Regions from separate parts of the Mesorhizobium sp. C395A genome, predicted to be linked through region 3. Evidence: riboswitches for the same ligand, from Rfam matches in the RefSeq annotation. Region 3 holds a riboswitch; each other region holds the start of a gene.

Region 1 (7,751 bases), 2.8 Mb from region 3:
GTGGCCGGGGCTGCGGCCATCGACAATCTGCGCCGGCAAGGACTGGTCCGTCCGTGGCTGTTCGTCGGCCCGGCGATGATCATCCTCACCGTCTACCTGATCTATCCGGTGGTGGCGACGCTCTGGCTGTCCTTCCTCGACCGCGGCGGCCAGCATTTTGTCGGCTTCGCCAACTATGAATGGGCGTTCGGCGACCGCGAGTTCCGCAACTCGATCCTGAATAACATCATCTGGCTCGCGGTGGTGCCCGCCGCCTGCACCTTTCTAGGGCTGATAATCGCCGTGCTCACTGACAAGATCTGGTGGGGCACGATCGCCAAGAGCCTGATTTTCCTGCCGCTGGCGATCTCCTTCGTCGGCGCCAGCGTGATCTGGAAATTCATCTACGAATATCGCGGCGAGGGCCAGACGCAGATCGGTCTGCTCAACGCCATCATCCAGTATTTCGGCGGTCAGCCGCAGGTCTGGATATCGCTGCCGTTCTGGAACAATTTCTTCCTGATGATCATCCTGATCTGGATCCAGACCGGCTTTGCCATGGTCATCCTGTCTTCGGCGTTGCGCGGCATCCCCGAAGAGACGCTTGAAGCCGCGGTCATCGACGGCGCCAATCCGTTCCAGATCTTCTGGAAGATCATGGTGCCGCAGATCTGGGGCACCATCGCCGTGGTCTGGACGACGATCACCATCCTGGTGCTGAAAGTGTTCGACATCGTGCTGACCATGACCAATGGCCAGTGGAACAGCCAGGTGCTGGCCAATCTGATGTTCGACTGGATGTTCCGCGGCGGCGGCGATTTCGGCCGCGGCGCCACCATCGCCATCATCATCATGATCGCGGTCATCCCGATCATGGTCTGGAACATCCGCCAGGCGAACAAAGAGACGGGAGGACATTGAGATGGCCGTCGCGACCGGAAAGTCCTTTGCCAGCCGCTTCGGCGTCCACATCGCCGTGCTCGTCTTCGTCGCCATCTGGACCGTGCCGACGCTCGGCATCCTGGTCTCGTCGCTGCGCGACAAGGACCAGATCATCGCCTCGGGCTGGTGGAACTCGTTCTCCAGCTCCAGCCAGACTGAAGCCGGCCGCCTGCCGCCGGCCTCGGCGCAGGTCGAGAAGGACGGCAAGTTCCTGCTTGCCGGCAATATCTTCGGCGACGGTGCTGCGCGCAACATCAGCGCCTTCGGCGTCAAGTCGGCGGCACCGACGCAATATCCGGCCGGCACCACTGCCGATCTCGGCGACGGCGTGACCTTGCAGCTCAATGCCGACGGAACGTTCGTCATGAGTTCGCCCAAGGCTTTCGAAGGCGACCGTGGCCAGCGCGTCTATTACGCCTCGTCGGCGCCGCCGAAATTCACCACCGACAATTACAAGACCGTGCTGTTTTCGGAGGGCATCGGCCGCTCGTTCATAAACTCGCTGACCGTCACCATCCCGGCGACGGTCATCCCGATCCTGATCGCCGCCTTCGCCGCCTATGCATTGGCGTGGATGCGTTTTCCCGGCCGCGCCTTGCTGATCGCCACAATCATCGGCCTGCTGGTCGTGCCGCTGCAGATGTCCTTGATCCCGCTTTTGAAGATCTACAACGGCGTCGGCATCTTCTTCGGTGTGCCGTCGAAAACCTATCTCGGCATCTGGCTGGCGCATACCGGCTTCGGCCTGCCCTTCGCCATCTATCTCCTGCGCAGCTATATTGCCGGCCTGCCGCGCGAGATCATGGAATCGGCGCGCATAGATGGCGCCAGCGATTTCGAAATCTTCGTCAAGATCGTGCTGCCGCTGTCCTTCCCGGTGCTGGCGTCCTTTGCAATCTTCCAGTTCCTGTGGGTGTGGAACGATTTGTTGGTGGCAATGGTTTTCCTCGGTACCGAAGGGGACCAGATCGTGCTGACCGCGAAGCTCAACGCGCTGCTCGGCTCGCGCGGCGGCGACTGGGAAATCCTGACGACATCGGCCTTCGTCACCATTATCGTGCCGCTGATCGTGTTCTTCTCGCTGCAGCGCTATTTCGTCCGCGGGCTGCTGGCCGGCTCGGTCAAAGGAGGTTGAGACTTATGCAAGCCGCTTTGAAGGCGACCTCGAAGCCCGATCTCGCCGTCGATCGCGACTGGTGGCGGGGCGCGGTGATCTACCAGATCTATCCGCGCTCCTATCAGGACTCCAATGGCGACGGCATCGGCGACCTCAAGGGCATCATCCGCAGGCTGCCCTACATCGCCTCGCTCGGCGTCGACGCCATCTGGATTTCGCCCTTCTTCAAGTCGCCGATGAAGGATTTCGGCTACGACGTCTCGGACTATTGCGACGTCGACCCGATGTTCGGGACGCTCGCCGATTTCGACGCGCTGGTTGCGGAAGCCCATCACCTCGGCCTCAAGGTGATGATCGACGAGGTGCTGTCGCACACCGCCGACAACCATCCATGGTTCAAGGAGAGCCGCGCCAGCCGTAGCAATCCCAAGGCCGACTGGTATGTCTGGGCCGGCGCCAGGCCGGACGGCACGCCGCCCAACAACTGGCTGTCGATCTTCGGCGGCTCGGCCTGGCAGTGGGACACCAGCCGCCAGCAATATTATCTGCATAATTTCCTGTCCGAGCAGCCGGACCTCAACTTCCACAATCTGGAAGTCCAGGACGCGCTGCTCGACGTCACCCGCTTCTGGCTGGAGCGCGGCGTCGACGGCTTCCGCCTCGACACCATCAATTTCTACTTCCACAGCCAGGGGCTGGAGAACAATCCGCCGCTGCCGCCCGAAGAGCGTAACGACCAGACAGCACCTGCGGTCAATCCCTACAACTACCAGGACCATATCTACGACAAGAGCCGGCCGGAAAACCTTGCCTTCCTCGAACGGTTCCGGGCGCTGCTCGACGAATATCCGGCGGCCGCCGCGGTCGGCGAAGTCGGCGATTCGCAGCGCGGGCTGGAAGTGGTCGCCGCCTACACCGCCGGCGGCAAACGCGTCCACATGTGCTATTCCTTCGATTTCCTGGCGCCGGAAAAGATCAGCGCCGCCAAGGTGCGCCAGGTGCTGGAAGCCTTCGGCAAGGTCGCCAGCGACGGCTGGTCGTGCTGGGCCTTTTCCAACCACGACGTGATGCGTCCGGCCTCGCGCTGGGCCGCCGACGAGGCCGACCCGGCCGCCTATCTGAAGGTTATCTCGGCGCTGCTGATGTCGCTGCGCGGTTCGGTCTGCCTCTATCAGGGAGAGGAGCTTGGGCTGGGCGAAGCCGAGTTGCAGTTCGAGGATCTGCAGGACCCCTACGGCATTCGCTTCTGGCCCGAATTCAAGGGCCGCGACGGCTGCCGCACGCCGATGGTGTGGGATGCAACCGCCAGCAATGCCGGCTTTTCGACGGCCAAGCCCTGGCTGCCGGTGCCGGGCAAGCACTTGTCGCAAGCGGTCAATGTTCAGCAGGGCGACGCGGCCTCGCTGCTCGAGCACTACCGGCGCTTTCTCGGTTTCCGCCGCCAGCATCCGGCCCTGGCCAAAGGCGACATCGAGTTCATCGAAAGCGAGGGCGACACCGTCGCCTTCACTCGCCGTGAGGGCAATGAGCAGATCGTCTGCGTCTTCAATCTGGCCAGCAAGCCGGCCGAGGTCGATCTCGGTGGTCAGGCGCTGCTGCCATTGGCCGGGCACGGTTTTTCGGGACAATCCGGCACAGGTTCCATCCGCCTCGGCGGCTACGGCGCCTGGTTCGGGCGCATCGACTGAGTTTTTGACGAAACTGGATTTTTTGAGGAAATCCAGGTTCTCTAGGGAAATCACTGGGAGGAAATTATGGCCGATGTCACGCTGAGACAGGTGAAGAAATCATACGGCAATCTGCACATTCTCCACGGCATCGACCTCGACATAAAGTCGGGCGAGTTCATCGTCTTCGTCGGCCCGTCGGGTTGCGGCAAGTCGACCTTGCTGCGGTCCATCGCCGGGCTTGAGGAGATCACCTCCGGCGAGCTGAAGATCGCCGGCGAGGTGGTGAACGATGTGCCGCCTTCCAAGCGCGGCATCGCCATGGTGTTCCAGTCCTATGCGCTCTATCCGCACATGACCGTCTACGACAACATGGCCTTCTCGATGAAGATCGGCAAGGAAAGCAAGGCCGAGATCGACAAGCGGGTACGGCAGGCAGCGGAGATCCTGCAGCTGACCAAATATCTCGACCGTCTGCCCAAGGCGATGTCGGGCGGCCAGCGCCAGCGTGTCGCCATCGGTCGCGCCATCGTGCGCAATCCGAAAGTGTTCCTGTTCGACGAGCCGCTGTCGAATCTCGACGCGGCGCTGCGCGTCGCGACCCGCATCGAGATCGCCAAGCTCAAGGAATCGATGCCTGCCACGACCATGATCTACGTCACCCACGATCAGGTCGAAGCGATGACGCTCGCCGACCGCATCGTCGTGCTGAAGGATGGCCATATCGAGCAGGTCGGCACGCCGATGGACCTCTACAAGAAGCCCGGCAATCTGTTCGTTGCCCAGTTCATCGGCTCGCCGGCCATGAACATCCTGCCGGCGACAATCGACAGGACGGGCAACCCGACAATCGTCAGCCATGTCGGCGGCCGCAAGGCAACGGTGCCGATCGCAACGCCGGCGTCAGCAAAGGGTGCGGCAGTCAGCTTCGGCGTGCGGCCGGAGGATCTGTCGGCCGCCACCGGCGCGGAATATCTTTTCGAGGGCGTGGTGGACTATGTCGAGCAACTCGGCGAGGTGCAGCTTGTCTATGTCGATATCGGCCGCGCTGACCTGCCGTTGGTGACCAAGCTGCCCGGCAATGTCGAGGTCAAGCGCGGGGCAAAGCTGCGACTGACCGCGGATGCCGGGGACCTGCACATCTTCGACGCCGATGGGCACTCCTTCTCGCTCAAGCCGGTGGAAGTGAAGGCGGCTTGAGATAGCTGCGTCGTACAGGCATAAAAAAAGAGCGGCGGGCCAGGCCCGCCACTCTTTTTTAAGCTTCGGCTGTTAGTTGTTGCCGAACCGATCCCTGTCGCTGCTCTGAGGAACGAACTTCTGTTGGTCGTCCGACGAGTTCAGCAGCTTGTAGACCGCCGAGTTGGTGCCGGTCGACGAAGTGCGGGTGGTGTCGACGGCAGCGGCCGGCTGGTTGGCGCCATTGGAGCCATAATTGTCGCTGCCGGCAAAGGCAGCGCTCGAAACAGCCAGAACGGCTGCGGTGGCGAGAACGATCTTCTTCATTTTAGTCTCCTGAATTTTTCTGATGCTGCCAGCTGCAGCGGATAAGCCCGCCACGTGCTGGAAACCGGCTTTTAGCGGCCGAAAAGGTTACGGTCGGCACCGTGGGCAGGCGCCTGCTCGGCTGGAGTCGACTTCTCAACCGAAGCCGTATGGCCACTATCGGTCGACGTAATCGCAGGCTGGTTGGCGCCGTTCGAACCGTAGTTGTCGCTGCCGGCGAAAGCGCTGCCGGAGATGGCCAAAACGGCGGCGGCAGCAAGGATGATCTTTTTCATTTCAAATACTCCTGAATTTTTTGGGATCCCGAGAGCGACGGGTTAGCCGCCCTTCTTTGGTCGGGATCAGCGATTGCCGTAGAGGTCGCGGTCGGCGCCCTGAACGACAGGCTGCTTGTCAGCGTGCGCCGGCTTCTGAATGGAAGCCGTATACGAGCTGTCGACCGAGACGGCTGGCTGGTTCGCACCATTGGAACCGTAATTGTCGCTACCGGCGAAGGCGCTGCCGGTGATCGCCAAAACGGCTGCGGCAGTGAGGATGATCTTTTTCATTTTTAGTACTCCAGTTTGTCTGTCCGTCTAGCGGCGTGTCTTGGGAGGAATTCGCGTCGTTCGGACAGCCCCGATGTGGGAAAGCCATAGGCTGGTTTCCAATCACGAAGTTGTTCCGTGTGGACCACGGTCCTGCACCTTGAAATTGTGCTAGGAAGTTCCTCTATGGTCATTTATCGCATTGTTTTCAGTTGCTTATGTCGAACCGAGTGGTTCGCTCCGGTGTCGGTTTCCGGGCCGTCGTTCACACCGTCCTGCACGCATTGTCAACAGAAACGAACCGTTCGGTTCGATTAGAGATTGCTAATAGTAACTTTTCGATACCGTTGAGCCCTTTTTGCCCCCGATCGGAACTGGATCCGCAGCGATTCGAAACGGCGATGATAGCGCCGCAAGACAGGATCTCAGCCCTTCGGTGGTCGGCGGGGCGTATGCGCGCGTGTCGCGCCGCATGGATATGATGTCGCTTTCATGCCGACGTCGCGATCGCTGCCGTGATTAGATGATCGCATCTCAGGTGCCGCTTCGTGACGACGCAGCGGAGAATTGGGAAGCCGGTCAGAATCCGGCGCTGCCCCCGCAACGGTGGTGGAGTTGAAGTCGCAACGGGAGACCACTGGGCAAGAGCCTGGGAAGGTGTCGCGATGGTCCGCAAGGACAACTCCAGAGCCCGGAAACCAGCCCGAGATGCATAGACTCGACTGATCGCGGTGGGCGGTCAAGAGGTGGATAGTGCATGTCCGGCGCCGCGCCGGCCTGCGTCCGATCCTTCCTCCATCACCACCAAGTTCAGTCCTTAAACCACGAGGACAGAACTATGGATACGCGCAACGACATGCTGAGGCTCCTGAACGGCCGCAAGCAAGGCTTTTCGCTGGAACAGCCCTTCTACACCGACCCGGACTATTTCAAGCTCGACATGGAGCTTATCTGGTATCGCGACTGGCTGTTCATCGGCCATGATTGCGAACTGCCGAAGCCCGGCAGCTATATCACCGTGCAGATCGGCGATTATCCGGTGGTGCTGGTCCGCGACCAGAAGGGCAACATCAACGCCTTTCACAATTCCTGCCGCCATCGCGGCAGCCGTGTCTGCAACACTGAGAAGGGCATGGCGGCAAAGCTTGTCTGCCCCTATCACCAGTGGACCTACGAGCTTGACGGCCGGCTGCTGTTTGCCCGCCAGATGGCCGACGGTTTCGACAAGAGCCAGTTCGGCCTGAAGCCCGTCGCCTGCGAGAGCGTCGGCGGCTACATCTTCATCTGCCTGGCGAAAGAACCTGCCGACTTTGCGCCGATGCGCGCCATGATAGAGCCCTACCTCAAGCCGCACCGGCTGAATGAAGCCAAGGTCGCCTTCGAGAGCACCATCATCGAGAAGGGCAACTGGAAGCTGGTCTGGGAAAACAACCGCGAATGCTATCACTGCGCCGGCAATCATCCAGAGCTGTGCAAGACATTCCCCGAAGCGCCGACGGTGACCGGCGTGCAGGGCGCCGACAGCGATCCGGAGATGCTGGCGCACTGGGCGAAATGCGAGGCGGCGGGCCTGCCGAGCAAGTTCCGCATCGATCCGGCCGGGCAATACCGCGCCACCCGCGCGCCGCTGCTGCGCGATGCCGTCAGCTACACGATGTCGGGAAAGCGCGCGGTGACGAAGAACCTGTCCGACACTGTTGCCGCCGACCGCATCGGCACCTTGATGCACTACCACTATCCGACGACCTGGAACCACATACTGATCGACCATGCGGTCACCTTCCGGGTGCTGCCGATCAGCGCCACCGAAACCGCGGTGACGACCAAGTGGCTGGTGCACAAGGATGCGGTCGAGGGGGTCGACTACAACCTTGAGGAGCTCACCCATGTCTGGACCGAGACCAACGACCAGGACCGCCGCATCGTCGAGGAAAACGCCTTCGGCATCCTGTCTCCGGCCTATGAGCCCGGCCCCTATTCGGAGCTGCACGAGGGCGGCGTGATCCAGTTCGT
Region 2 (7,751 bases), 2.9 Mb from region 3:
TGCTTAGGTGTTGAAACCGCCATCGCTGGTGACATCACAATGTGCAGTCGGCGGGTGTCGACAAGGCCGATTGCGTAATCAGCAGGTCAGGAGGAACGAATGAACCCTGACGTTTCAGAAGCTCACTTTTCGCAAGGCGTGCAGCGCACATCGTGCAAGAGATTGCCAGTCTTGCGGATGCTGTCGACTTTCTCAACCTTGGCTGGAAGATCGCAGTGACCGAATCTACGAAGCCGCCCTCAGGGCGTGCTTTGATGCATACAACCGGTTGCCGACCAGGGATACCCCTCCTCCCTGAAGTCCAATCGAGAAGAGCGATCCTTCCAAGAGGGTCCCAGCTCAGCTGCGAAAACAGGTGTGAGATCCCGTCCTCTCCCTCAAGCTGATCTAGCTCAGGGCGTTCATGAGCCGCAGATCGCATAATGGCTGCGTGGACGACGCAGGAAGACCAATTATGAAAATCCTATTCAGTACGATGGCTGTCACCTTGCTGGCACCCACCGCCTTTGCTGCGGATTCGATCCCCACCGACCTCAGAGATACGGCATTGGCCACCTTCACGGCTTTGCCATCCACCACGCCGACAGTCGCCAACAACCCGATCACCCCGGAAAAGATCGCTCTCGGCAAGGCACTGTTCTTCGATCCACGCGTCTCGGCGTCAGGCGTCTTGTCGTGCAATTCATGCCACAACCTGGCCACCGGCGGCGACGACAATCACGAAACCTCGATTGGCCATGGTTGGCAGAAGGGACAGCGCAACGCGCCGACTGTACTGAACGCTGTCTTCAACATCGCCCAGTTCTGGGATGGTCGTGCCGAAGACCTGAAGGCTCAGGCGAAGGGACCGGTCCAAGCCGGGATCGAAATGGCCAATACACCGGGCCAACTCATCGCCACTCTCAAGTCCATGCCGCAATATGTCGAGTGGTTCGATGCAGCTTTTCCGGCTGAAGCCGATCGGGTCACCTTCGACAACTTCGCCAAGGCGATCGAAGCCTTCGAGGCGACACTGGTCACACCTGCCCCGTTCGACAGCTTCCTGAATGGTGATGAGGTTGCCATGACTTCCGAACAGAAACAGGGCCTGGTGCTTTTCATGGACAAAGGCTGCTCGTCCTGCCATGCCGGCATCAACGTTGGTGGGCAAGCCTATTACCCATTCGGCCTCGTGGAACGGCCCAGCGCCGAAGTCCTGCCGGACAAAGACAAGGGCCGATTTGAGGTCACCAATGCAGCCGACGATTCCTATGTCTTCCGCGTGGCGCCGCTGCGCAACGTTGCACTCACCGCGCCATACTTTCATACGGGCAAGGTTTGGGATCTGAAACAGGCCGTCGCCATTATGGGGACCACCCAGCTCGGCGTAGTACTGGCGGACGAAGAAGTTGACCTGCTTGTTGCCTTCCTCAACTCGCTGACCGGAGAGGCACCTGACGTCGCCTATCCCATCTTACCCTCAGAAACGGCGACAACGCCCCGGCCTGTAACGCAGATCTCAGGAAAATAAGGGCCAACTGGCTGCGGACTCGCAATCGAAAATGATTGGCGATTTTTACTTGGCGACACGAATTGCGACGTCCATCTCCGAATTGGCGGGACGCTAGCGATACCCGGACCCTGCCACCTCGCCCGTAGTCTGCGCGATCAACTGGGGGCGGACAGACGCAGCACCATATATTGTCGCTGCCTGAGCGAACGCGCCAAGCAGTCTACTTTGAGAAACGACGCGTGTCCGATTTGTTCGAGGCGCGGGGCCTGTATGTCCCCAAGGAACCAATATTATAGCGTAGTGCCACATTTATATTTCTGCGGGATTAAGACACGTGCCGTAGGGAAATTGCACATTTGCGCCGAGTGGCTCATTTCCAAGAGTGTGCCGGTTTGGCATGTTCACGGCCGACAGGAGCCAGCCGGTAGCTCACCACACGGTGAGGAAGGAGAAGCCTCAGGCCACTTTCTCCCGGAGCGCGCGCGCTGCAGCGACCATGTTAATGAGGGCAGGGCGGACCTCCTCCCACTTGCGTGTTTTGAGGCCACAGTCCGGGTTTACCCACAGTTGGCCGTCGGACAGTCGCTCGCGGGCAAGCATGATTAGGTCCGAAATCTCGCAGACCTCCGGCACACGTGGTGAGTGAATGTCATAGACGCCGGGACCGATCTCGTTCGGATATTTGGAGCTCGTGAAGGCGTCCAGCAGTTCCATCTTGGAGCGCGACGTCTCAATCGAAATGACATCCGCATCCATTCCAGCGATCGCGTCGATGATCTCGTTGAACTCCGAATAGCACATGTGGGTATGGAGTCGAGTCGCGTCCTTTACACCCGTTGAAGCGATCCGGAAGCATTCGACAGCCCAGTCGAGATAGGCTTTCCAGTCAGATTGGCGCAGTGGCAATCCTTCGCGAAACGCGGCCTCATCGATCTGGATCATCCTTGCGCCGGACCTTTCGAGATCCGTCACTTCGTCGCGGATGGCGAGCGCGATCTGGCGGCAGGCTTCGGAGCGGGGTACGTCGTCTCGAACAAAGGACCAGTTGAGAATGGTCACTGGGCCTGTGAGCATTCCCTTCACAGGCTTTTCCGTAAGCGACTGGGCGAATTGCCACCAGCGCACCGTCATCGGATTGCGCCTCGATACGTCCCCGAAGATGATGGGGGGACGCACGTAGCGCGACCCATAGCTTTGCACCCAGGCATGCTGAGTGAAGGCGAAGCCGGACAGCTGCTCGCCGAAATGCTGTACCATATCGTTTCGTTCGAACTCACCGTGCACCAGCACGTCCAGCCCGATCTCTTCCTGCCAACGAATTGCTGACTCGATCTCCTTCTTCAGGAAAATCTCGTAGTCGACATAACTGAGCTGGCCCTTCGCATGAGCGGACCGCGCGCGGCGTACCTGCGGCGTCTGCGGGAAGGACCCGATTGTCGTCGTCGGGAACGGCGGCAGCCCGAGCGTGCCGGCCTGGACTCTGGAGCGCTCGCCAAAAGCGCTCTCTCGTCGTTTCATGCTATGGTCAATGCTGGCGATCCGCCCCTCAACAAGCGGGTCATGGATCTTCGTGGACGTCAAGCGAGTGGCGGCAGCCTCGGCAGAAGCTTTCAACGCGGCTGCCACCGCATCCCTGCCTTTGGAAAGGGCCCGGGCCAGCAAGACCAGCTCGTCGGTCTTCTGGGCCGCGAAGGCGAGCCACGACCTGATGTCGGCCTCGAGTTCCGTCTCCATGCGCAGGTCAATCGGCACATGCAGCATCGAGCAAGAAGGCGCGATTTCGACGCGGTCCAAGGGCCAGCCGGCGACGATCGGTTTGATGCGGTCGAGAATGGCGGGCAGGTTCGCACGCCAGACGTTGCGGCCATCGATCAAGCCGAGCGAGAGCACCAGATCCTTCGGAGCGAGCCGACCCACCGTTTCCAGCTGCTCGGGAGCGCGCACGAGATCAATATGCAGGCCGGCCAGGGGCAGAGAAACCGCGGTTTCGAGATTGTCTCCCAGCGACCCGAAATACGTAGCCAGCATGATCTTCAGCTCGGGCGCGGCTTTCGACAGCTGGCCATAGGCGAATTCGAACGCAGCTCGTTCGTTCGGGTTCAGATCGAGGACAAGCGCTGGCTCATCGATCTGCACCCAGTCGGCTCCCGACAGCTTCAGCCTCTGCAGGACTTGCTCGTAAACGGGCAGCAGCCGCGGTAGGAGCGCGATGGGACCGAACCCTTCGGCACGCGATTTCGCCAGCTTGAGGAAGGTGATGGGTCCAAGGATGACTGGGCGTGTGTGAATGCCGAGAGCTTTAGCCTCGAGGAAGTAATCGACCGGCTTCGATGACGAGAGGGCGAACGTCTGATCATCATCGAGTTCCGGCACAATGTAGTGGTAGTTGGTGTCAAACCACTTGGTCATTTCCATCGCGGTTACACCAGGTCCATGAGCCTCCTCCTGGTGACCAGCGTGTCCACAATCCTCCGTCTGACCCTGGTTGCCGCGCGCCATTGCGAAGTAGATGTCAAGTGGGACCTCGCCGCTATTCCAGCCGTACCGGGATGGAATGGCCCCGACCATGGCTGCGGTGTCGAGCACATGGTCGTAAAGCGAGAAGTCGTTCGACGGGATTTTCGACACGCCGCGATCGCGCTGCTCTTCCCAGCTAGCGGCTCGGAGCGCCTTCGACGTCGCAAGAAGGTCGCCAGCGGACGATGTTCCGGACCAGTAGCTTTCGAGGGCGAATTTCAGTTCTCGCCGACGACCGAAGCGCGGCACGCCGAGCGTTGCTACAGGAATTTGCTGAGAGACAGTCATGTCATACCCCGATGGTTGGGGGCGTCGGTGACAAGGAAGGCGCTAGCAGGCCGGCACGCCGGTTGCAGCGGCCACCGAGACACCCCGCCCGTGGACGTAATTCGCCGTGGCAGGTCTCTGGCTCGCGGGGTCATAGCCTCTACCCGTCTTCCCGAGGGTATTCGCCTCAGTGACATGAGTGGATTGGCTCGCCGCTAACAGTTGCGGGGGCAGCGCCGGCATCGCACCGGCTTCCCTCTTAGCTCCGCTGCGGCAGCACCGTACGCGAGAACCACAACAGCAGACAATCACAGCAACCCGCTCTTTGTCAATGACGCATAATGAAATGTTTATGTCGTTATATGGTCGCGTTTTACGCCTTTGTCTAGCATTGTGAAATATTCAGTCTGCTGCCCGCATTCGGCATCGTGGGACGTGATCGCAAGTCAAGTCCGACGGACGCCGCGAGTTCTCCGTTACCTCAGGAACCTTACTGGCCTTCCCCAAGCTGAGCTTCTGGAAAATGCTGGTGACGATCTGGATGACGGTGAATGCCGTCATGGCAAGCACGCCTTGCACCGCTCCTCCAGCGAGCTTCACGGCAGCAGCATGGGTCAGTTCTCCGAAGCGAATGGCTGTCGCTATCAGCGAGCTTTGACACAGTTCCGCCACTGCGGTCATCGCGTCAGTAGGGCGGGTGGTTAGTTGCCCGCGCATCTACAGCAACCCAGCCCCTTCCGCCTCGCGGCGCAAATTCTGCCTTGGCCTTGGGCCGATCTGCTGGATCACCAGGCCGGCCGCCAGCGAGCCAAGGTCGCCGCAGGTCTTGAGGTTGCGGCCCTGCGTGTAGCCATGCAGGAAACCGGCGGCGTAGAGGTCGCCGGCGCCGGTGGTGTCGACCAACTCCTTGATGGCGGTCGCCTCGATGACCACGGTCTCGTCGCCGCGCACGATCACCGAGCCTTTTTCGGAACGGGTGACGGCGGCAATCTTGCAGTCCTTGCGGATCTGAGCCAGCGCCTCGTCGAAGGATTTTGTCTGGTAGAGCGACTTGATCTCGTGGCTGTTGGCAAAGACGATGTCGACAGTGCCCGAGCGCATCAGCTCGAGGAACTCGTCGCGGTAGCGGTCGACGCAGAACGAATCAGACAACGTCATCGACACTTCGCGTCCGGCCTCGTGTGCGAGCTTCGCCGTCTGCCGGATCGCCTCCTTGGCGCGCGGCGGATCCCACAGATAGCCCTCGAAATAGCTAACCTTGGCGCCGGATGCCTTGTCGGCCTCGACATCGTCAGGGCCAAGCTCGACGCAGGCGCCGAGATAGGTGTTCATCGAGCGCTCGCCGTCGGGCGTGACGAAGATCATAGAGCGCGCCGTCGGCGGCTGGCCCTTGAGCGGCCTGGTGTCGAAGGCGACACCCTGTGCATGGATATCGTGCGCATAGATTTCGCCCAGCGCATCGTTGGAGACCTTGCCGAAGAAGGCGGCGCGTCCGCCGAAGCTGGCTACGCCGGCCGCCGTGTTGCCGGCACTGCCGCCGGAGGCCTCGATCGCCGGGCCCATGCGGCTGTAGAGCAGTTCGGCGCGGCGCGTGTCGATCAGGTTCATCGCGCCCTTGATGATGCCGTTGATCTCGAGGAATGCCTCGTCGCACTGGGCGATGATGTCGACAATGGCATTGCCGATGCAAAGCACGTCATAATCCGGCATCAATGTCTCCGCCAAAAAACCCGAGCCGGCTTCTCGCCACGCCTGCCAGGCGCGGGTCTGCCCGGTGGAAATGGGCTTTCCGCTTGCCAATCCGTTCGCCGGCGGCTCTCACGGGGCGGCGAGTCCTGCCTCGCGACGCAATTCGTCCGCCCTGTCTGTCTTCTCCCAGGTGAAATCAGGCTCTTCACGGCCGAAATGGCCATAGGTCGCTGTATTGCGATATATAGGGCGTAAGAGATCAAGCATCTTGATAATGCCTTTCGGTCTGAGATCGAACAACTCAAGAATGAGGCGCTCGATCCTGCTTTCCTCAACCCTGGCTGTCCCGAACGTGTTGACCATGACGGAAACCGGACTGGCCACGCCGATTGCGTAAGCAAGCTGCACCTCGCACACGTCCGCAAGTCCGCTAGCGACGATGTTCTTTGCGACATAGCGGGCTGCATAGGCAGCCGAGCGGTCAACCTTGGACGGGTCCTTGCCCGAGAAGGCGCCGCCGCCATGACGACCCATCCCGCCATAGGAATCGACGATGATCTTGCGTCCAGTGAGACCGCAGTCGCCGCGCGGCCCGCCGACTACGAACCGCCCCGTCGGGTTGACCAGAATTCTGATGCCTTCCGTCTCCAGGTGGGTCGGCAGGACAGGCTTTATGATTTCCTCAATGACGCCCTCGCGGACAGTCTCTTGCGAGACCTGCTCGTCATGTTGCGTCGACACGACGATGGTATCCAGGGCGACCGGGCGCAACCCCTCATAGCGCACTGAGACTTGGGATTTCATGTCAGGACGCAACCAGCCAAGCTGTTGTGCCTTCCGGACATACGCCTGCCGTTTCGTCAAGCGATGAGCGAGTTGGATCGGCAAAGGCATCAGGGTATCGGTTTCGCGGCATGCGTAGCCGAACATGAGGCCCTGATCTCCCGCTCCCTGCTGGAGGTCTTGCCCTCTTCCCTCGTCAACGCCTTGGCTGATGTCGGGCGACTGCTCGGTGAGGGCATGAACGACGGAGCAACGCCGGCCGTCAAAGCCGACGGCCTCGTCGTCGTACCCAATGTCGAGAATCGTATCGCGCGCAACTTGGCTGTAATCCACCTGGGCATCGCTGGTGATCTCGCCAGCCAGAACGACTATCCCTGATTTTACCAACGCTTCACAGGCGACGCGCGCCTTGGGATCTGTGCGGAGGATGGCATCGAGGATGGCATCCGAGATGTTGTCGGCCAACTTATCCGGGTGCCCCGCGCCAACCGATTCGGAAGAGAACACGAACTGCCTAGCCATGAATACCTCGCTTCGGATGTTGGATGTGGTATGGGCATTTTGCTTGGCCCACCTTACCTGTCGGAGATGCCCGGGACCTCGAACGCAGCGCACAAGTCGGCAACGTCTCTTCGCACGCAGGCATGGAGATCTTCGTCGTCTGGCCGCTGGAGGACGGAGTCAATGAAGCCAGCAATTTGCACCATTTCCACATCGCGCATGCCCATTGACGTCACTGCTGGCGCCCCCAGGCGAATTCCGCTTGTGACCGCCGGATGCCGCGGGTCGCCAGGCACCATATTAAAGTTTGTGATGATTCCTGCCTTTGCTAGTCGCTCGGCATAGGCCTTGCCCGATAGTGGCCGATCTCGAAGATCAAGGATCAGCATGTGATTGTCCGTCCCCCCGGTAACCAGGTCATAACCTCGCTCAAGCAGTGCATGTGCCAGAGCCTTGGCATTCTTGACCGTCTGTTGGCCGTAGCCTCGGAAGGACGGGTTCG
Region 3 (7,751 bases):
GCACATCGGCCAGCCGCCGGCACTCCCGCTCTAGATCATGATCGGCCAGCATATGATTGGTCAGCCAAAGCGTCAGGCAGTCGACAAGCACCGGCTGGTTGTCCGGCAATGCCTCGAGCGCACCTGCAAGATCAAGCGGGGCATCGATGGTCGCCCATCCCTCGCCGCGGCGCGAGCGGTGTTGCGCGATGCGCTCGCGCATTTCGCCGTCATAGGCTTGCGCGGTGGCAATATAGGCCCTTGGCGGCGGCAACGCCGTCGCCAAAGTTTCGGCATGCGCGCTCTTGCCGGAGCGCGCACCGCCGATGATGAAGGTCAAACTGCGATCAGGCAAAGCTGTCGCGCAGGCTGGTCGCGGTGCCGGTGAAGCGCGAGTGCACTATGCCGACAACTGCGCCGAGCACCAGCCAGAACACCAGATTGGTCAGCGTCACCGCCACCACGAACTGATGATGCAGGCCCTCCGGGATCGGCGTTACGAAACTGTCAGGCTGCGGCGCGCCGACAATATGCGGGGCGACGATCAGGACGACGGCGAGCACGGTCAGGGGCGCCGACGTGCGGAAGGTGATAAGGGCAAGGCCGATCGCGGTTGCCATCACCGTTGCCCACCACCAGATCTGGCGCTGTATGAGATCGGCCGCCGGCATTGCCGGCAGTTCCGGCGGCAGGCCGAGTCCCGGCGCCAGCGTGAACACGGCAAAGCCCGCCAGGCCCCAGAACACGCCCTGGCGCCAGCTGCCGATGCCGCCGGCGAACTCGGAAACCGCCACCAGGACCAGCGCGAAGCCGATGCCGGTGACGATATTGGCGACGACACTGAAGGCGAAACGCTCGAAGCCGTCGGCCGGCGCCCAGCCTTCGTCCTCCGCCGGCGCGGCTGCTTCAGCCGTTGCGGGTGCTGCGCTGCTCACGGCATTTTCCGCCGGCGCGGCGGTGCTCATGGCATTGGTGTCCGTAGCGTTGGCGGCGGGCGCCGCGGCATGCTGATGCTCGTGGCCGCCACCAGCCTTTTCGTAGACCTCCGCCTTGAGGATCAGCGGCACGGTGGCGTAGGCCTGCATGCAGGCGAGAGCGACACCGGCCACGAGCCCTGCGATCGCCGCGATGAACACGACGTTGCGAAACAGGTTCATGATGTCAGATCCTCGTCAGTGGCAGGGAAACGCCATCGAATGGCGATAGTCATGCGCCGCATTGTGGACCGCATCGATATGCGAGAAACCGACAACGCCGACGACGAAAATGCCCAGAAACGCGCTAAGCACGAGCTGCATGAAGCGCGACTGCGAGGAGACGGAAGCGCCGAGGGAGACGGAAGCGGTATTCATATCTTGTCCTTTCGCCCTCCACCCGAGGGCATCGAAGTCAGTTCCCTGTCGCCGGCAGGTCTCCTGGCTCGCGGATCAGCGCCCTTCCCCACCTTCCCGAGGAAAAAATCCTCAGTGGCTTGGAGAGGACTACCGCACACAGTTGCGGGGGCAGCCACGGCATTGGGCAACAAGTCAGCCCTCACCGCATTCCCTCTTGGTCCCTAACGGAACCGACGACATGCATGACTATAGGCTGAAACGGCCGCATCCGGCAAACCAAATTCCGCCGGCCAACAGCGCGAATGCGCCATGCGGCGTTACGGGTTCAACGCGGTGATCCGCTCGGCAACCAGCCGCTGCAGCCGCCACAGATGGCGATCGTGAATGCCGCGCTCTTCAAGGTTTTTCACCGTGTTGTAGAGATAGTCGGCGCCCGACCCCCAGTGCCCGCAGGACGTTGCCAGCCTTTCGACGACCTTGCCCTCGTCGAGCGGTCCTGAATAGGTCAGGCCGTTGCGGTTGATGACGAAGGCCAATGCCCTGAGCGGTCCGGCCTCGCTTGCAAGCTTGAGCATGCGCGGCCGGTAGCTTGTCGGCTTCAGCGTGACTTCGCGCCGGAAAAGCCGGCCCAACTGCTCGCGCCGGTTATTGTCGGTCAGCCGAAAGGCGACGCCCTTGCATTGTCCGCCACGGTCCAGCGCCATCATCAGGCCGGGGCTGTCCTTGGTGCCGCGCCAGCGCGTCATGTTCATGCAAAAGGACCGATGCCAGCCGCGCGCCAGCGCAACGCGGTCCTCGACATAATCTATTTCCGGTTTCCAGATCAGCGATCCATAGCCGAACAGCCATAGCGGTTCGCTGTCCGGGAGTTCGACCTGCAATTCATCCAGCAGCGCGTCATAGTCGGCTTCATCGAGATGCATCGCGTCCGGATCCGGCCCGGGGTCCCTGATCTCGCGCCAGCAGCGCGCGACCAGCTCCGGCGTAAGCGACATCTGTCGTGCGGCCACTTCCGAATCCCCCCAATTTCCGAATGTCCCGTGTCCACGACATGATTATGCGCCGCGCCTGCAACCGGCAATGCGGCACTCTGATTGACAAACGATTTGCCGGGGTGTCGGCTGACGCTTCATAGGAAGCCAGCCATGCATCCCAGCCCGAGCGAGCGCGACCCCTATAACGGCCTGAGCCGGGCCGAACCGACGCTACCGTCGTCGGCCTATTGGGATAGCGAGGCTTACCAGCGCGATCTCGACGCCATCTGGCACAAAAGCTGGCTGCTCGTCTGCCGCGAGGCCGACCTCGCCCAGCCGCTGGCGTTCAGGACATTCCGCGTCGGCACGCAGGAAATCGTCATTCTGCGGGACGAGACCGGCGAACTGCGCGCCTTCCACAACACTTGCCGGCATCGCGGCTCGCAGCTTTGCCAGAAAAGCGAGGGCCGGCTGAAAGCGCGGCTCATCACGTGCCCCTACCACGCCTGGTCCTACTCGCTGCGCGGCGATCTCGTGCGCGTTCCCTCGAAATCGCTGCCAGATGGTTTCGACAAGGCAGATCATCCGCTCTACCGGGTGGCGCTGTCGGTGTGGCGCGGCTTTGTCTTTGTGAACCTTCAGCAGGCTGCGGCCGGCTCCGCCGGGACCTCCTTCGATCCCGCATCCGGCGACCTCGCCAACTGGCCGCTGGAAACGCTGGTATCAGGCCATGTCCTGCGCAAGGTGATGAACTGCAACTGGAAGATCTTCTGGGAAAACTTCAACGAGTGCCTGCATTGCCCGGGCGTCCACAAGGACCTGTCTCGGCTGGTGCCGATATACGGCCGCGGCCTGATGAGCCGGCACGACGACCCCGACTGGGTCCGCCATGCCGACAATGACGCGCCGGAGTTTTCGGGTGGCCTGCGCCCCGGCGCCGAGACCTGGTCGCGCGACGGACATGCCCATGGCCCGGTCTTACCGGGCCTGACGCCAGCCGAGCGTGCGGCCGGACAGACCTATGCCACCAGCCTGCCCTCGATGTTCATCGTCGGCCATGTCGATTATGTCAGAACGGTGCGACTGATGCCGCTCGGTCCCGAACAGACCGAACTCACCGCCGAATGGCTGTTCGCGCCCGAGGCGCTGGCTGAGACGGACATCGACAATGTCGTCGCCTTCGGCACCCAGGTGCTGGAGGAGGATGCCGCGATCTGCGAGATCAATCAGAAAGGCCTGCGCTCGATGCGCCACCAGGCCGGCGTGCTAATGCCGGAGGAGTACGATCTGCACCGCTTCCACAACTGGGTGCGCGAGCGGCATGCAGCGCTTGAGGCAACCGCCTGATCGGCGACTAAAGCGACTTCGGCAGATAGCGCCAGGAGATAAAGCCGCAAACCGCGGCCAGAATGCCCAGCGTCACGAACACCGAGCCGAGGCCGAAAAACGCCAGCACCACCGAATAGACCAGCGGCGGCGTCAGCTCGGAAAAGTCGAGATAGGTGCGGTAGACCGCGGCCATCTGCGCCCGCTCATAGGACCGCACCGAGCGCATGAAGGCGGTCGAGCCCAGTGCATCGAGCGCGATGGTGAAGAAGGCGCCGCAGAGCAGGAAAAAGCCCGTAAGCAGCGGCGCGGTAGTGCCGACCGCGCCCGCCGCAAGCAGCGTCGCCGACATCGCGAAATAGGCGAAGGTCATGGTGCGCCGGCCGCCGAAGCGTTTTCCCGCTTTGCCCCAGAAGATCGCCATGAACAACAGCGCATTGCCGGCCGAAACCAGCAGGCCGCCGGCAAGCTTGCCCTCGCCGGTAATCACCATGAACAGCGGCCCGTAGACGAAGAACGTCGTCCAGAAGCAGGAGCGGCCGAAGGCGATCAGCCAGGCCAGCCTGAGCCTGGGTTGTGCTACGAAGCGGCCGATATTGGCCAGCGGATTGGCCGGCCGTGTGTTGCCCGGCCGGATCGACCGGTTGTCGCCCAGCCTGTAGGTCCAGAACAGCGCCAGCAAGGCCAACGCAAACACCGCGACCGCGCCATGCGCGGCATAGATGCCGTAGCGTGTGTAGAGGAAGATGCCGAGTGTCGGCCCGCCGGTCCAGGCCAGCATCGACCACGCCATGCGCAGCGATTCGGCCTGCATGAAATCGGTCTTGCGGATGTGGTCCATGATGTAGAGGTTGAGCGTGATCGACAGGGCGCTCGCCCCCATGACGCGGCACAGCATGCCTGTCAGTTGCCCGGCAAGCGTGTGGGTGACGAAGAACAGCGAGCCTATCGCCAGCAGGCAGGCGCCGGCGGTATAGACCCAGCGCCGGGCAAACCTGCGGATCAACATCGGCATGAACAAGGTCACCGACAGGCCGAGCAGCGCCACGATGGTGTAGAGGATCGAGACGATCTGCTCGTTGTGCAGAATCTCATAAGCCTGGATCGGGATGACGCTCGATACCGTGGCGCGGGCGAAGGATTCGACCGCATAGAGCGAGGCAAAGGTGCGCGCATCCGCCGGACGCAGGGCTGGCAGCCAGATCGGATGGCGCACATGGGTGGACATTTGATCCCCAAATCAGACTCGCAGCCCAAATCTGCGCTGGCGCTTCCTCCGCCGGTAACAGGAAACCGACCCCTTCCCGGCAAAAAGCGAATTCGGCCAATGGCTTTCCGGCTCTGGCCTAAAGCGCCGTGCGATGCAGCCGCACGGCGCGACCCGGAGCGTAGAGGGCGGCCTTCTTTTGTCCGGTGCAACCGTGATAGTCGTCTTTGGGGCTGAATCAGATCGCGAGACCATGAGCATCCATACCGCACCCCCTGGAGATCAACTGAAGCGAGATCAACCGAAGCGCATCGTCGCCATCGATGTCGTACGCGGCATCGCGCTGATCGCCATGGCGAGCTACCACTTCACCTGGGATCTCGAAAATTTCCACTACACCGACCCCGGCCTCACCGCCGTCGGCTGGTGGAAGATCTATGCGCGCTGCATCGCCTCGACCTTCCTGTTCCTGGTCGGCGTCAGCCTGTTTCTCTCTCATGGCAGGCAGATCCGCTGGACCGGCTTCTGGAAACGTTTTGCCATGGTCGCCGTCGCGGCCGCCGCTATATCGGCGGTCACGTACTTCATCACGCCGGACAGCTTCATCTTCTTCGGCATCCTGCATCAGATCGCGCTGGCCAGCCTGCTCGGCCTTTTGTTCTTGCGGCTGCCGTCCTTGCTGACGCTTGTCGTGGCGGCGGTGGTGATCGCCGGGCCGATCTATTTCCGATCCGAAGCCTTCGATCATCCGGCGCTGTGGTGGGTCGGCCTGTCGGCGATCAACCCGCGCTCCAACGATTACGTGCCGCTGTTTCCCTGGTTCGGCGCCGTGCTTCTCGGCATCGCCGCGGCAAAGTTTGCGTCCACCACCGGCCTGCTGGCGCGGCTGGCCACGCTGGGATCGGGAAGCTGGACCAGGCCGCTCACCTTCATCGGCCGCCACAGCCTGGCTTTCTACCTGATTCACCAGCCGCTGCTGTTCGGCTGCGTCTGGCTGTTCTCGCAGATCGCGCCGGCGCCGGTCGAGACACGGGAAGTGGTCTTCCTCAAGGAATGCCAGGTATCCTGCGAACAGCAGCGCGACACGGAGTTCTGCACCAGCTATTGTGTGTGCATGCTGGACACGCTGCAAAGCGAAGCGGCATTCGACCGGCTCTACAATGGTGACCAGACCCCGGAGTTCAAAGCGCATCTCGGTGAACTCGCCGGCATCTGCACCGCAAGGACGGAGGAGAGTCCGATGACGCAGGGAGGGCAACAATGACCGACAAGCTAGCAAAACCCGGGCTGGCAAAACCCGATCTACCGAGACCACGGCTGATCCCGTGGCCGCCGCTGATCTACATCGCCGCCATCGCCATCAGCATCGTGCTCGGCCTGTTCTATCCCCTGCCCTGGATCGGCGACCTCTTGGGCGACCTTTTGTTTGCCGCCGGCTTTGTGGTGCTGTTTGCCGTCGCAGCCCTCTGGTTCACCGCTATCCGCACCATGATCCGGGCCAAAACGACGATGAACCCCAATGGCGTGCCGGAGCATCTGGTGACGTCTGGCCCGTTCGGCATCACGCGCAACCCGATGTATCTGGCCAACACGCTGCTTTTGATCGGCGTCGCCTTCGTCTCGGGGATCGTATGGTTCCTGCCGCTGGCCCTGATCGCGGCTTTTGCAACGCAGAAGGTCGCCATCGAGAGCGAGGAGAAGGTGCTGTTCGCCAAATTCGGCAAGAAGTACCGCGACTATGCGAAGCGGGTCAGGCGCTGGATCTGAGGCGGGTGTGATCGCTGGCAGGGTTCGCATGCCTTGGCGACTAGCCGAAACGCCCATCTCTTCGTCATCCACGGGCGAAGCAAGGAGCGTAGCGGCGCAGCGCAGACCCGAGGATCCATGCCGCGACGTACAGGCGTTGCCACGTCCAGAATTCTGCACCGCTGCACTCCACGGCCAATGTCACGGAATGGATTCTAGGGTCTCCGCGACGGAGCCTCGCTCCTGCTTCGCCCTAGAATGACGAAGTGTGGAAGGGCTCCGCTAATCGCGAACGTTTGCGACGGGCGCGCAAACGCTCGACGATCCGCTCAGGTATTTACCCCCAACTCCACCAGCCGCTCGACGCAAGACTCCTCCGCCTGGTCGAGCTCCGCCAGCGTCTCCTCGAGATCGCGGCGCTTCTGGCGCAAATCCTCGCGCTTTTCCTCGATGCGCTTGATCATCAGGTTGAGTTGACCGACCTCGCCGGGCGGTTCCTTGTACATCTGGATGATTTCGCGGATCTCGTTGATCGAGAAGCCGAGCCGTTTTCCGCGCATGATCTGACGGATCAGATGCCGGTCAGATGGGCGAAACAGCCTTGTGCGGCCCCGCCGGACCGGTTGCACCAGCCCCTCGTCCTCATAGAAGCGCAGCGTCCGCGTCGACACGTCGAATTCGCGGGTCAGTTCGGTGATCGAATAATATTCCCGCATCTTTGCTCCAAATGTCGGAACATCGGAAAACGCCCGGTCGCCCGGGATTTCCAACGCATTCCGATCAACCCCGTTCCAAGCCGGACTCGGCATGAAACCCCGCGCAAGCCTCGCACCACATTTACGTAAAAGTCAATTGAACCCGCAACGCCTCTTTCTCAAGGGATAGCGAACCACCAGGTGGCCAGCCCGAGGAAGGCAAAGAAGCCAACGACGTCGGTGACCGTAGTGACGAAAACCGCCGACGCCACCGCCGGGTCGATCTTGAACCGGTCGAGCAATAGCGGGATCAGGATACCGGCAAGGGCTGCCACGAACATATTGATGATCATCGCCGCCGCTATGATGCCGCCCAGATTGGGATCGCGGAACCAGACGGCCGCGACGATGCCGATCAGCACGGCGAAGATGATGCCGTTGATGGAACCCACGCCCATTTCGCGGCGGATGATGCGGCCGGCATTGTAGA

What was found. A riboswitch is a leader RNA that binds a small molecule or an ion and turns the genes downstream of it on or off. The one in region 3 is predicted to bind cobalamin.
Region 1: linked by a shared signal. The riboswitch ahead of NLY37_RS25430 (aromatic ring-hydroxylating oxygenase subunit alpha) and the one ahead of NLY37_RS12110 (CbtB domain-containing protein) in region 3 are both predicted to bind cobalamin.
Region 2: linked by a shared signal. The riboswitch ahead of metE (5-methyltetrahydropteroyltriglutamate--homocysteine S-methyltransferase) and the one ahead of NLY37_RS12110 (CbtB domain-containing protein) in region 3 are both predicted to bind cobalamin.

The regions. Positions count from the first base shown of each region.
Region 1 is NZ_CP100473.1:5,202,602-5,210,352, forward strand. Features, by position in the region: gene NLY37_RS25395 (carbohydrate ABC transporter permease) at 1-900, shown strand, start outside; gene NLY37_RS25400 (carbohydrate ABC transporter permease) at 902-2,056, shown strand; gene bglA (beta-galactosidase BglA) at 2,062-3,726, shown strand; gene NLY37_RS25410 (ABC transporter ATP-binding protein) at 3,793-4,905, shown strand; gene NLY37_RS25415 (DUF680 domain-containing protein) at 4,978-5,211, opposite strand; gene NLY37_RS25420 (DUF680 domain-containing protein) at 5,283-5,486, opposite strand; gene NLY37_RS25425 (DUF680 domain-containing protein) at 5,553-5,759, opposite strand; cobalamin riboswitch at 6,258-6,459, shown strand; gene NLY37_RS25430 (aromatic ring-hydroxylating oxygenase subunit alpha) at 6,577-7,751, shown strand, end outside.
Region 2 is NZ_CP100473.1:5,878,869-5,886,619, forward strand. Features, by position in the region: gene NLY37_RS28470 (cytochrome-c peroxidase) at 455-1,510, shown strand; gene metE (5-methyltetrahydropteroyltriglutamate--homocysteine S-methyltransferase) at 1,949-4,297, opposite strand; cobalamin riboswitch at 4,389-4,588, opposite strand; gene NLY37_RS28480 (adenosine kinase) at 4,994-5,986, opposite strand; gene metK (methionine adenosyltransferase) at 6,095-7,270, opposite strand; gene glyA (serine hydroxymethyltransferase) at 7,324-7,751, opposite strand, start outside.
Region 3 is NZ_CP100473.1:2,443,736-2,451,486, forward strand. Features, by position in the region: gene cobU (bifunctional adenosylcobinamide kinase/adenosylcobinamide-phosphate guanylyltransferase) at 1-334, opposite strand, end outside; gene NLY37_RS12105 (CbtA family protein) at 327-1,136, opposite strand; gene NLY37_RS12110 (CbtB domain-containing protein) at 1,152-1,331, opposite strand; cobalamin riboswitch at 1,368-1,563, opposite strand; gene NLY37_RS12115 (gamma-glutamylcyclotransferase) at 1,631-2,323, opposite strand; gene NLY37_RS12120 (aromatic ring-hydroxylating oxygenase subunit alpha) at 2,459-3,634, shown strand; gene NLY37_RS12125 (MFS transporter) at 3,642-4,841, opposite strand; gene NLY37_RS12130 (acetyltransferase domain-containing protein) at 5,074-6,084, shown strand; gene NLY37_RS12135 (methyltransferase family protein) at 6,081-6,587, shown strand; gene NLY37_RS12140 (MerR family transcriptional regulator) at 6,896-7,282, opposite strand; gene mgtE (magnesium transporter) at 7,441-7,751, opposite strand, start outside.